4 regions of the Candidatus Kuenenia sp. genome follow, and region 1 is predicted to be linked to each of the others. Evidence: riboswitches for the same ligand, from Rfam matches in the RefSeq annotation. Region 1 holds a riboswitch; each other region holds the start of a gene.
The links. Region 1 has a riboswitch for cyclic di-GMP ahead of M5U24_RS08895 (peptidoglycan recognition family protein). Riboswitches for the same ligand answer to the same signal wherever they lie in the genome.
Positions count from the first base shown of each region.

Region 2: it holds a riboswitch for cyclic di-GMP, as region 1 does, so the genes downstream of both, M5U24_RS17700 (hypothetical protein) here and M5U24_RS08895 (peptidoglycan recognition family protein) in region 1, are expected to answer to the same signal.
Region 3: it holds a riboswitch for cyclic di-GMP, as region 1 does, so the genes downstream of both, M5U24_RS10375 (tetratricopeptide repeat protein) here and M5U24_RS08895 (peptidoglycan recognition family protein) in region 1, are expected to answer to the same signal.
Region 4: it holds a riboswitch for cyclic di-GMP, as region 1 does, so the genes downstream of both, M5U24_RS00555 (hypothetical protein) here and M5U24_RS08895 (peptidoglycan recognition family protein) in region 1, are expected to answer to the same signal.

Region 1 covers NZ_JAOSKF010000018.1:95,208-97,409, reverse strand. Annotated here, with positions in the region: gene M5U24_RS08900 (4Fe-4S binding protein) at 1-580, shown strand, start outside; cyclic di-GMP riboswitch class I at 818-974, shown strand; gene M5U24_RS08895 (peptidoglycan recognition family protein) at 1,055-1,738, shown strand; gene M5U24_RS08890 (hypothetical protein) at 1,876-2,202, shown strand, end outside.
Region 2 covers NZ_JAOSKF010000024.1:114,943-117,144, reverse strand. Annotated here, with positions in the region: gene M5U24_RS17705 (sigma-54 dependent transcriptional regulator) at 1-221, opposite strand, end outside; cyclic di-GMP riboswitch class I at 1,155-1,239, shown strand; gene M5U24_RS17700 (hypothetical protein) at 1,335-1,793, shown strand; gene M5U24_RS17695 (diguanylate cyclase) at 1,774-2,202, shown strand, end outside.
Region 3 covers NZ_JAOSKF010000018.1:426,145-428,346, reverse strand. Annotated here, with positions in the region: gene M5U24_RS10380 (CvpA family protein) at 1-124, opposite strand, end outside; gene M5U24_RS10375 (tetratricopeptide repeat protein) at 163-1,056, opposite strand; cyclic di-GMP riboswitch class I at 1,392-1,471, opposite strand; gene M5U24_RS10370 (hypothetical protein) at 1,667-1,915, shown strand.
Region 4 covers NZ_JAOSKF010000001.1:111,405-113,606, reverse strand. Annotated here, with positions in the region: gene M5U24_RS00565 (GGDEF domain-containing protein) at 1-126, shown strand, start outside; gene M5U24_RS00560 (hypothetical protein) at 320-691, shown strand; cyclic di-GMP riboswitch class I at 938-1,019, shown strand; gene M5U24_RS00555 (hypothetical protein) at 1,279-2,202, shown strand, end outside.

The sequences.
Region 1 (2,202 bases):
GTTTGAAAATTACTTGTGTGTATGGAATGATGTGTATTGCATAAAGGTAGCGCCATGGGAGGGCAGTATTTCTGGCGGAGAAATTACTTCTTTTGGTAAATCCATTATCGATTTAATGCCCTACAAAAAAGAAATCCTCCCCGATATAGTACGTTATTTGCCGGAGGATTCTCTTGTGAAAGAAAGCCTGAAATTTTTTCACGAAAAGATCATTCTGGATAATATCTATATATCCGATAATTTTATTGAAGAAAATGTATTTCATTTAAGCAAACAGACGGACGCCCTTATCGCAGAATACAAAACGAGGGAAGAGACCGCCCCTTTACTGCTACTGTTGATAAAATATCCAGACCGTGATGCGACATCAATCGCATTTGAAGCGGTGGTTCAGTTGTGGAGGTCATGGGGAGAAAAAGAGACGCACTCAAATGCCATCCATACCTTTCAAAACGAAAACGGATACTTTACCTCATGGTTGCAGGAAAAACATCTTCTGTCAGCAACATTTCTTTCCCAAAAAAAGGAAGAGGGTGAAGAATTGCTTCGCCGTGTACTGCAAAATGATAAAATCAAATAAAGGACTCGAGCGGTCGGCAATCTACAATCGGCTTTCAATAGAGGCCAGAGGTCGGAGGTCAGATGTCCGCGAAAAACTCTGACTTCTGAAATTGGCAATCGGCAAAATTGCAGATTGAGGGTTGCGCCTTGCGCTTTTCCCCCGGAGCTATTTATTTGACGCCGAATTAATTATTGACAAAAAAATGAATGATTTTATAATGTACTTACTAAAACAATAGCTCTTTTTTATAGTAACTATTGATAAAGGCAAACCAGTCGTGAGGCTGGGACGCAAAGCAAAGAGTCTTTAACTTATTCAGCGGCGCACAAAGCGTAAAACAAAAAATCCGCAGAAGGATGAAGAGAAAAATTTCGCGATACCGCTAAACAGTGAAGAAAGCCCTGCTACCGAATAAAAAACTGTATAACGTTTATTTTATTCCGTAGCAGGGCTTTTTTATTTATTACTATAGTGTGATTTAAAATGAATACAATGAGAAATCGTACATACGAAAAGATTATTCAATATGTGTCGTTAACAATGATTGTTGCGGCAGGAGGTATTATTGGCGCCTTGCCTCTTATTAGCAGCAGTTCCGCAGAGGTAAGAACGGTGATATCGGAAAGCGATATGCTGAGAGCGGCATTTGCACAAAAAATATCTCAGATTTGCGAGATAGATACAATAGATACAAAGGAAAGACCGTGGCAATATATTGTTATACACCATAGCGCTTCAGAGAAAGGAAATGCAACCCGGTTTGATACCTATCATAGAGAAAAGAAAGGGTGGAAGTATGGATTGGCATATCACTTTGTGATTGGCAATGGAACTCTTTCTGGCGATGGAGAAATAGAGGTAGGAAATCGCTGGAAGAACCAAATTCATGGCGCTCACACGGCAAATATGGATTGCAACCAGGTGGCGATAGGCATTTGCCTCGTGGGTGATTTTGAAAACGGCGGGAAACCTTCTGAGGATCAATTTGATTCGCTGGTTAGGTTGACCCGTTATCTTTCCTCGAAATATGACATCCCTTTATCGAACATCATATTACATAGCCAGGTTCATCAAAAAGGAACTGCATGCCCCGGTAAAAATTTCCCCATGGCTGAATTTAAGACGAGTTTAATTCAGTTTGCCTCTAACGAAATATCCCCTTCGCGAAAATCATAACCACAAAGCACATAAAGTTTAACCACAAAGGGCCTAGCGCGGCCTTTGGCCGCAACCAAAAAGGTGATTTTTAGTTTATTATAAAGTATAGTAGTATCCTCGTAAATAGTAATCAGACAATTTGGAGGACACTACTTATGAATAAGTTGATGGAATTATATCGAGACAGGATCGTGGGTGCAATAAGCGGTCTGGACAGGATTCGTTTTCGCGGGACATTGCGGTGGTTGGCCAGTGAGCGTGGGATGGGAACATTCATGAACCAAGCGAGAATTCTGCTTAAGGATTTTTCCGGTTGGGTCAATGGGCTTACGGCACAGGTGCGAGACAGTTGTGAATCGCGGGCGAAAGATTTGGGTATCGAGGTGCGGTATTTGATGAGCAGCGGTGTTGATAAGGAGAAGTTGGCTCGCCAGATCGCGGCGGATAAGAGGATTACGGAAGGTTCCATCTGCCTGTTGAGT
Region 2 (2,202 bases), on a different contig from region 1:
TCTTTCTCTTTTATTTTTTCAATAAGTTCCACTCCATTTATATTGGGCAATCTCAAATCCAGCAGTATCAAATCCGGCATAAATGTATCCATTTTCTCCAGCGCTTCTTCGCAACTACCGGCGGCAATTGCTTCATAACCCTGCGCATCTAAAAACTCCCTGACAGAAAGCCTGATTGTTTCTTCGTCATCGACAATAAGAATTATACCTTTCGGCTTCATTTATTTATCCTTCCATTAAAAACAAACCGTTCAATGTCCCACGCATTATAAAACTTAATTTTTTTCCCGTAAAAAAATACTTTGAGTTCAGTATATCAAAACGTTTAATTTTTAAACACTACTAATCTTCCATTATCAACATCTGTTTAAAAATACGATTTCTCACACAATGTAGTATTTTTTTAAGAGGATACTTACACGTTTTTATAAAACTTATGCAAAATAATCAATTTCCGTGTATTCCGCGTGTTCCGTGGTTTAACTGGTTTTTATAAAACTTATGTACAAATTAAATCCCCTCAAGCTGAATAGTTACCAGAAACATTTAAATGATTATGTAGCGTTGTCGCAAATTTTATACCACTGTTTATAGCCATACTTTAATCAGCCTGATCTAAAAATTTGTAACAGTTTAGATTTTTGGAAAAACAAAAATGCTCGTTCCCAAGCTCCGCAGACTGGGTCAAATGGGCAATTTTATCCTATTTTACGACAGGCATTCTCCACTTTAATGGGAAAACAGCACTAAATAGGGTCGAAAACAGGCATAATGCGAAGAGTTGTCCCCACTTTTGAGACAATAAAGTTCATTTGACCCAGTCTGTCCGGCTTGGGAACGTAATTGCGTTGGAAGCTCTAGCTTCCATTTAGCCGGCAAGCGAAGCTTCGTGTATTATTCGATTCAAAAGAGGTTCCCAAATATCTTGGGTAACATACTGAAAAGCCTCCAAGCTGACATAATGGGTTCATTCCCTTTTCCATTCGAAGCTGGAGCTTCTCAAACAATCCCGTTCCCAAGCCGGAGCTTGGGAACGAGCGGTTTTTTTCATAGGACTAAAGTATTACAAAAATTTTGATACCGGTAAAAATAACTATTGAATAACCCGTGGTAATAATGTATATTTCCCGCTTTTAATACAAGATTCATGAAAATATCGATAAAGGCAAACCCTGAGCAATCAGGGGACGCAAAGTAAAAGGTCTTTACTTACAGTACAAAGATAGCCTTACTACCGATAAGTGCTGAATTATTCAGCCTTCGACAGTAAGATTTTTTTTGATTTTAGACATTACTGTGCTTTATTCTTACATGACTATTATGGTTATACGGCTATGGTTATACGGCTATGGTTATACGGCTATGGTTATACGGCTATGGTTATACGGCTATGGTTATACGGCTATGGTTATACGGCTGCGCGAAGCGCAGCCGTATACAGCACAGAGCTATCGCTTTCCGCCTTTGATTTATTTGAATGCACACAGATTCTTAGGTTCGGACAAATCACAGTAGCGAAAGCCAATACAAACTTTACGCTTCGTCTCGGCAAGTTCACACTCCGCACATATCTCTATCGTAACCACCTTCAGATTACACGCCTCAATAGTAACCAGCATGTCTGTTGTAAAGGCAAAACCCAACGTCTTTCTTATCATTCAGAACAAAGTGAGTTAAGTAGGATGGGCATTGCCCAACGAAAAACAAGCAATGCGAAAGAGTGTGTAATGTTTTTTCCCGTTCCAGCGCTCTCGCGTGGGAATGCAGGATCAGATGCCCTGTATCTCGAGTAATAATCCGGACTCAGAGCGTCCAAAACAATTTGTTGCCACGCAGAGCGCGGTAACAGGCAGAAAAGATAAACGTATCATGTTTTACACGTTAATAGAACAAATCCCATGTGCAGTAATTGTGACAGACATAAAGGGAACTATTGAATATGTAAATTCGCAATTTACTGAACTCACCGGCTATACCCGGGAAGAGGTTACAGGGGCAAATCCCCGCATACTGAAATCCGGCAGGACTGCTCCCGAAGAGTATAAACATTTGTGGGAAACAATTACCTCCGGCAAAAAATGGAAAGGGGTGTTTTGTAATAAGAAAAAAGACGGCAGTTTCTACTGGGAGAAGGCGTCTATTTCTCCCCTCATGAATGAGGAAGGAATGATAACACATTTTTTTGCGATAAAGGAAGATATA
Region 3 (2,202 bases), 330 kb from region 1:
GCGCCACACAAAAAGAGAGAAACAAACTACAGATTCTAAGAATTTGGCATATTGGTCCGTCAACAAAGCCAAAAATCACTGAAATACAAAGGACTACAGATAGTATTATATCAATCCAATTCATTTATAAAAATCCCCTCTGAACTCGCCAAAATGGTATTGCTAATTCAAAGCGTTTAAAATTTCCCGGCACATTTTATTATAGGAATACAATGAAAGGACAAAATGGATTCTGAGGATAATTTCCTCTTTTTTTGCTGTTTCGGGATTTGAACAATACTGTAAATATTGAGCGTGTATAATACTCACCTGTACATCCTCCTGAAACGGGTTTGATGCAATGGATTGTTTTAAGGCTTGTTCTGCGGCAGAATAATTTGAAATGAATAAATACATTTCCCCCAGTTTGTTGAGGATTATTACTTCCTGCGGATTCAATTCAGAAGCCCGTTTCAGAAGCATGATAGCCTCATTGCTATTCCCTAATTGGGCGTAAAGACTTCCCAGATTAAACATTGCCTTTACATAATGAGGGTCTTTTCCCAAAACAAGCTCATATTCTCTTATCGCATCGTCAAACATGTCATGTGTATCATAGAGAACTGCCAGGCAGAAATGCGGAAAAATGGCATCAGGGTAGCGTGCGATAGTCTTTTTATATTGTTCTATTGCTCCGTTGTAGTTACCTTCCAATTCCAGAATTTTAGCAATATTAACCAGCGCCTCAATATTTTCAGGATTTATTGTTAAGGCTTTTTTGTACATTTGTTTTGCGCTGGCAAACCGAAACATTTTTTCATAAACATAGCCAAGATTGTTAAGTGTTTCTGCGTTATCAGGTTCTAATGAGGCTGCTTTTTGCAGATAATGGAGCGCCTCGCCGTAATCGTTTCTGGCAAGGTAGATAAATCCCAGTTTTACATAGGCGTCAGTGAAGGCACTATCACTCTTAAGGCTTTGTTTGTAAGCATCTATTGCTTGTTCCGAATTGGGGAAAAGGCGGTCATATTTTTTCCCTTCCGCAAACAATTTTCGTGCTAATATTTTCTTGTTCATTGTGGTAGACATGATAATAGAGTAGTAAAAAAATTTACCGAAAAGTATGCAGCATACTTGCTGCCGTACCGGTATGATTTGATAGTATTCAGCAGCATATTAAAATCATTTTGCGGAAAAACCTCCTTTCATCAAAAGAAAAAGACCCGGGGCAGATATTGGCATCTTACGTCCGGGTCTTAGTTACACAATGAGAAGGTAAATACCTTATTATTTAAAGTTCATAGATCGGGTATTGCCGGATTCATTGTTACCGCCGCAATACCCGCGATAAAGCATACAAAAGCTATGCAAGATATGTTGTGAACATTAAATAAACTCTTTTACCGACTGAATTTGGCGACCTGGCATTCTTCTTTCCTGAAGACCCATGGCTTTGCGTCCCAGCCTCACAATTGGTTTGCCTTTTTTCAAATTGTTTTTGTTTTTTGTTACATTATATTTTTTTACAAGTATGTTTCATCTCCTTATCTGATAGTTGCAGTTATTGGAAGTAATCGGTAAACAATCGTAACGATTTAGTCTTTTGAAAAAGTAAAAACGCCGTTCCCAGATTCCGGCTTGAGAACCAGGGCTGAATCCGCTTGCCTTTGGCAGCGGCTTTGTTCCGTTGTATATGCTAGTCCGGTTGGATTTTAAAAATAAAAAACCAACGGCTTTTGTTTTTACCCACCCCTTAGTCCTCTCCGGGAAGGGGATTGCGGGAGGTTCTCCCAAGAGAGGACTTTCCCAATTTCCCTTATTGGCAGAACAAACGTTTACGCTTGTCATCGCAATGCCAGGCAAGTATGCCAGGTCTACCACAGGGGCAGGGGTGGGGTGGAGGTTGTTTTTTCACCAAAAAATCGTAACACTTTAGTCTTTTGAAACTGGAGATAATTATTTGTAGTGCAACTAGGTTAGTCGCATTGTCTTGAACATATACTATGCCTTATCGCACTGCTTTTTTTTGGTGCGACGAACCTCGTAGCACTACATTGTTGTAGTTTTTCAAAAGACTAAAGTGTTACAAAAAATCTGAAACAATTACACACTAAATATCCTTCTCTCCTTCAACCATAAAAAAAGACCCATGGCAGATTTAATATCTGACGCATGGGCCTTAGCATTTTTTTTTACTTTGCAAAAAATAAAATAGCTTTACCT
Region 4 (2,202 bases), on a different contig from region 1:
TGCTCCGAATCTTGCAAATTGAATGAATTAATAAAAGAAGCTGATAATCTCATGTACACAATAAAAGCGAGCGGAAAAAACAGAATTGAAAATAAAGTCCACTCATTTAATAAAACAAGTGCATAACATTTCAATCAAGGCTATGGGGAGTAAACGCTGTTTGGTTTTCAACAAGCTGGTTGCCATTGCGCCGTATTGTTTTCGTTAAGAGTTCATCAACCGCTGCAGATATCTTTGCGAACTATAATTGACTGGCATTTTCAGACCAGTAGTTAAGATGCATTTTGGGTAGGATATAATAACAATGGAGGTCTGAAAAATGAGAAAGAGTTCTAATACAGAATTTATGGCAAAAGTGGCATTAGAAGCGATCAGGGATGAAAAAACGCTAGCAGAGTTGTCATCACAGTACGAAATGCATAGGACGCAAATAGCAAAATGGCGTAAACGAGCGATAGAAGGATTAGGTGGGATATTTCAGGAGAAGGAGGCGAAGTTAGTCGGAGAGAAGGAGAAAGTAATAGATGAGTTGTATCGGCAAATAAGGAAATTGAAGGTGGAGAACGAATGGCTTAAAAAAAATCTACACAGATTGAGCATTCATGAGAAAAGGGGGATGATAGAGGTTTACAATAAGGAGTTAAGCAGTGTGACTTTTTTGTGGTTACAGAGATCAAACCGGTACTATTAGCCAGCCAGTGGTTTCGAGTGAGACCGTAAATATTTCTTAACCAAGTTGTATTCCACATACATTTCAAACCGGCTGAACTGTTGCTATGCTTACTGCACACATCCTCCCTCGGTGTCGGAATGTGTGTTGTAAACATAAAAGTTAAAGTCTTTTTAAAAAGACTAAAGAGTTACAAATATTTTAAAATATTTTTTTTGCCAAACCGCGATAATTTTCTTGACTAATTAATGTATTTTGGTAAAAGTGTGCATACAAAGGCAAACCAATCGTGAGGTTGGGACGCAAAGCCATGGGTCTTATTTTTTGGAAAGAATGCCAGGTTGCCACCTATAATGGTGTAAAAGCTGTTTATTGATCAGGCGCTGAGCCGGTAAGTATTTTGTTTGTAAAAGGTTTAGCTATAAACTTACGGTTGAATCCCTTTTATAAAATGTGATGCTTTATTGATTAGGTTCAAGATTTCAATAGGCTTTTAAGATAACCCAAAACCCAAGGCATATGTGGCATATTGTCTTGGGTTTTTTTATTTTACAATGGGTATAAAATTGTTGTTTTTGTTAGAGAAATTTTTTTTGGAAAGGAGTAAAATGATGAAAAGGAAATTAGTTTTAAGTGTATGGACGATTGTATTTACAGGTATTTATTTGTCGTTTGTAGTGGAGGGGGCTGGAGCGGATACCCTTTATAAAACCAGCCTTACCGTCAGTGATTCAAGCGCTTTTGATGGAGACAAATTAGATGCAAGTGTTGAAATAAACAAAAATGGAAAAGTAAAATTATCAATATCCAATTTAATACATCTTGATACACTACTGTATGCCAATAAAACATGTGCCTTGGTAATTGAAACAGAAGTGAACGATATCGCAAAGCCATATGAATTTCCATTTGAGATTGAAGAGGGAATTGCGTTGGAGGATATGGACCTTGTTCTTCAATCAGGCGATAAAGTGGAGATTGTAAGCGTCGTTATTAACGAAAAGGCTTCCCCTACAGGAACCCCAACGCCTTCTCCCATTGCCGTTGCTTCTCCTTTGCCGGCAGGTTCTCCAACTCCTGTTGCAACGGCATCTCCAATTGCAACCACCTCGCCCGTTGTGACGCCTACCGCAACTGTTGCGCCATACTCAACCTCTGTTTTGGAAGTTTCGGCAGAGATATCCGGGGATGATGTTGAATTGCTGGTTCCGGGAGGTTTGATTACTGATGCCGAAATAACGCCTACACCAACGTCATTTGCCACGCCTGCGGCAACGCCAACAGAACCTTCTGCAACTCCCACATCAACACCAGTCGAGACGCCTTCTGTAATAGAGGCATATGTGAGCTTCCAGTCAAAGACGATAAATCTTAATAGTAACGGTAAGTTTATTGCCAATATAAAACTACCTTCCACGCATAATATCGAAGATATAGTATGTGAAACAGTAGTGTGTGAAGGTGCTGTTGCAATTGATTGTGATGAAAAAAAGAATAAACTTAAGGTCAAGTTTAATATAAGTGATTTAGAA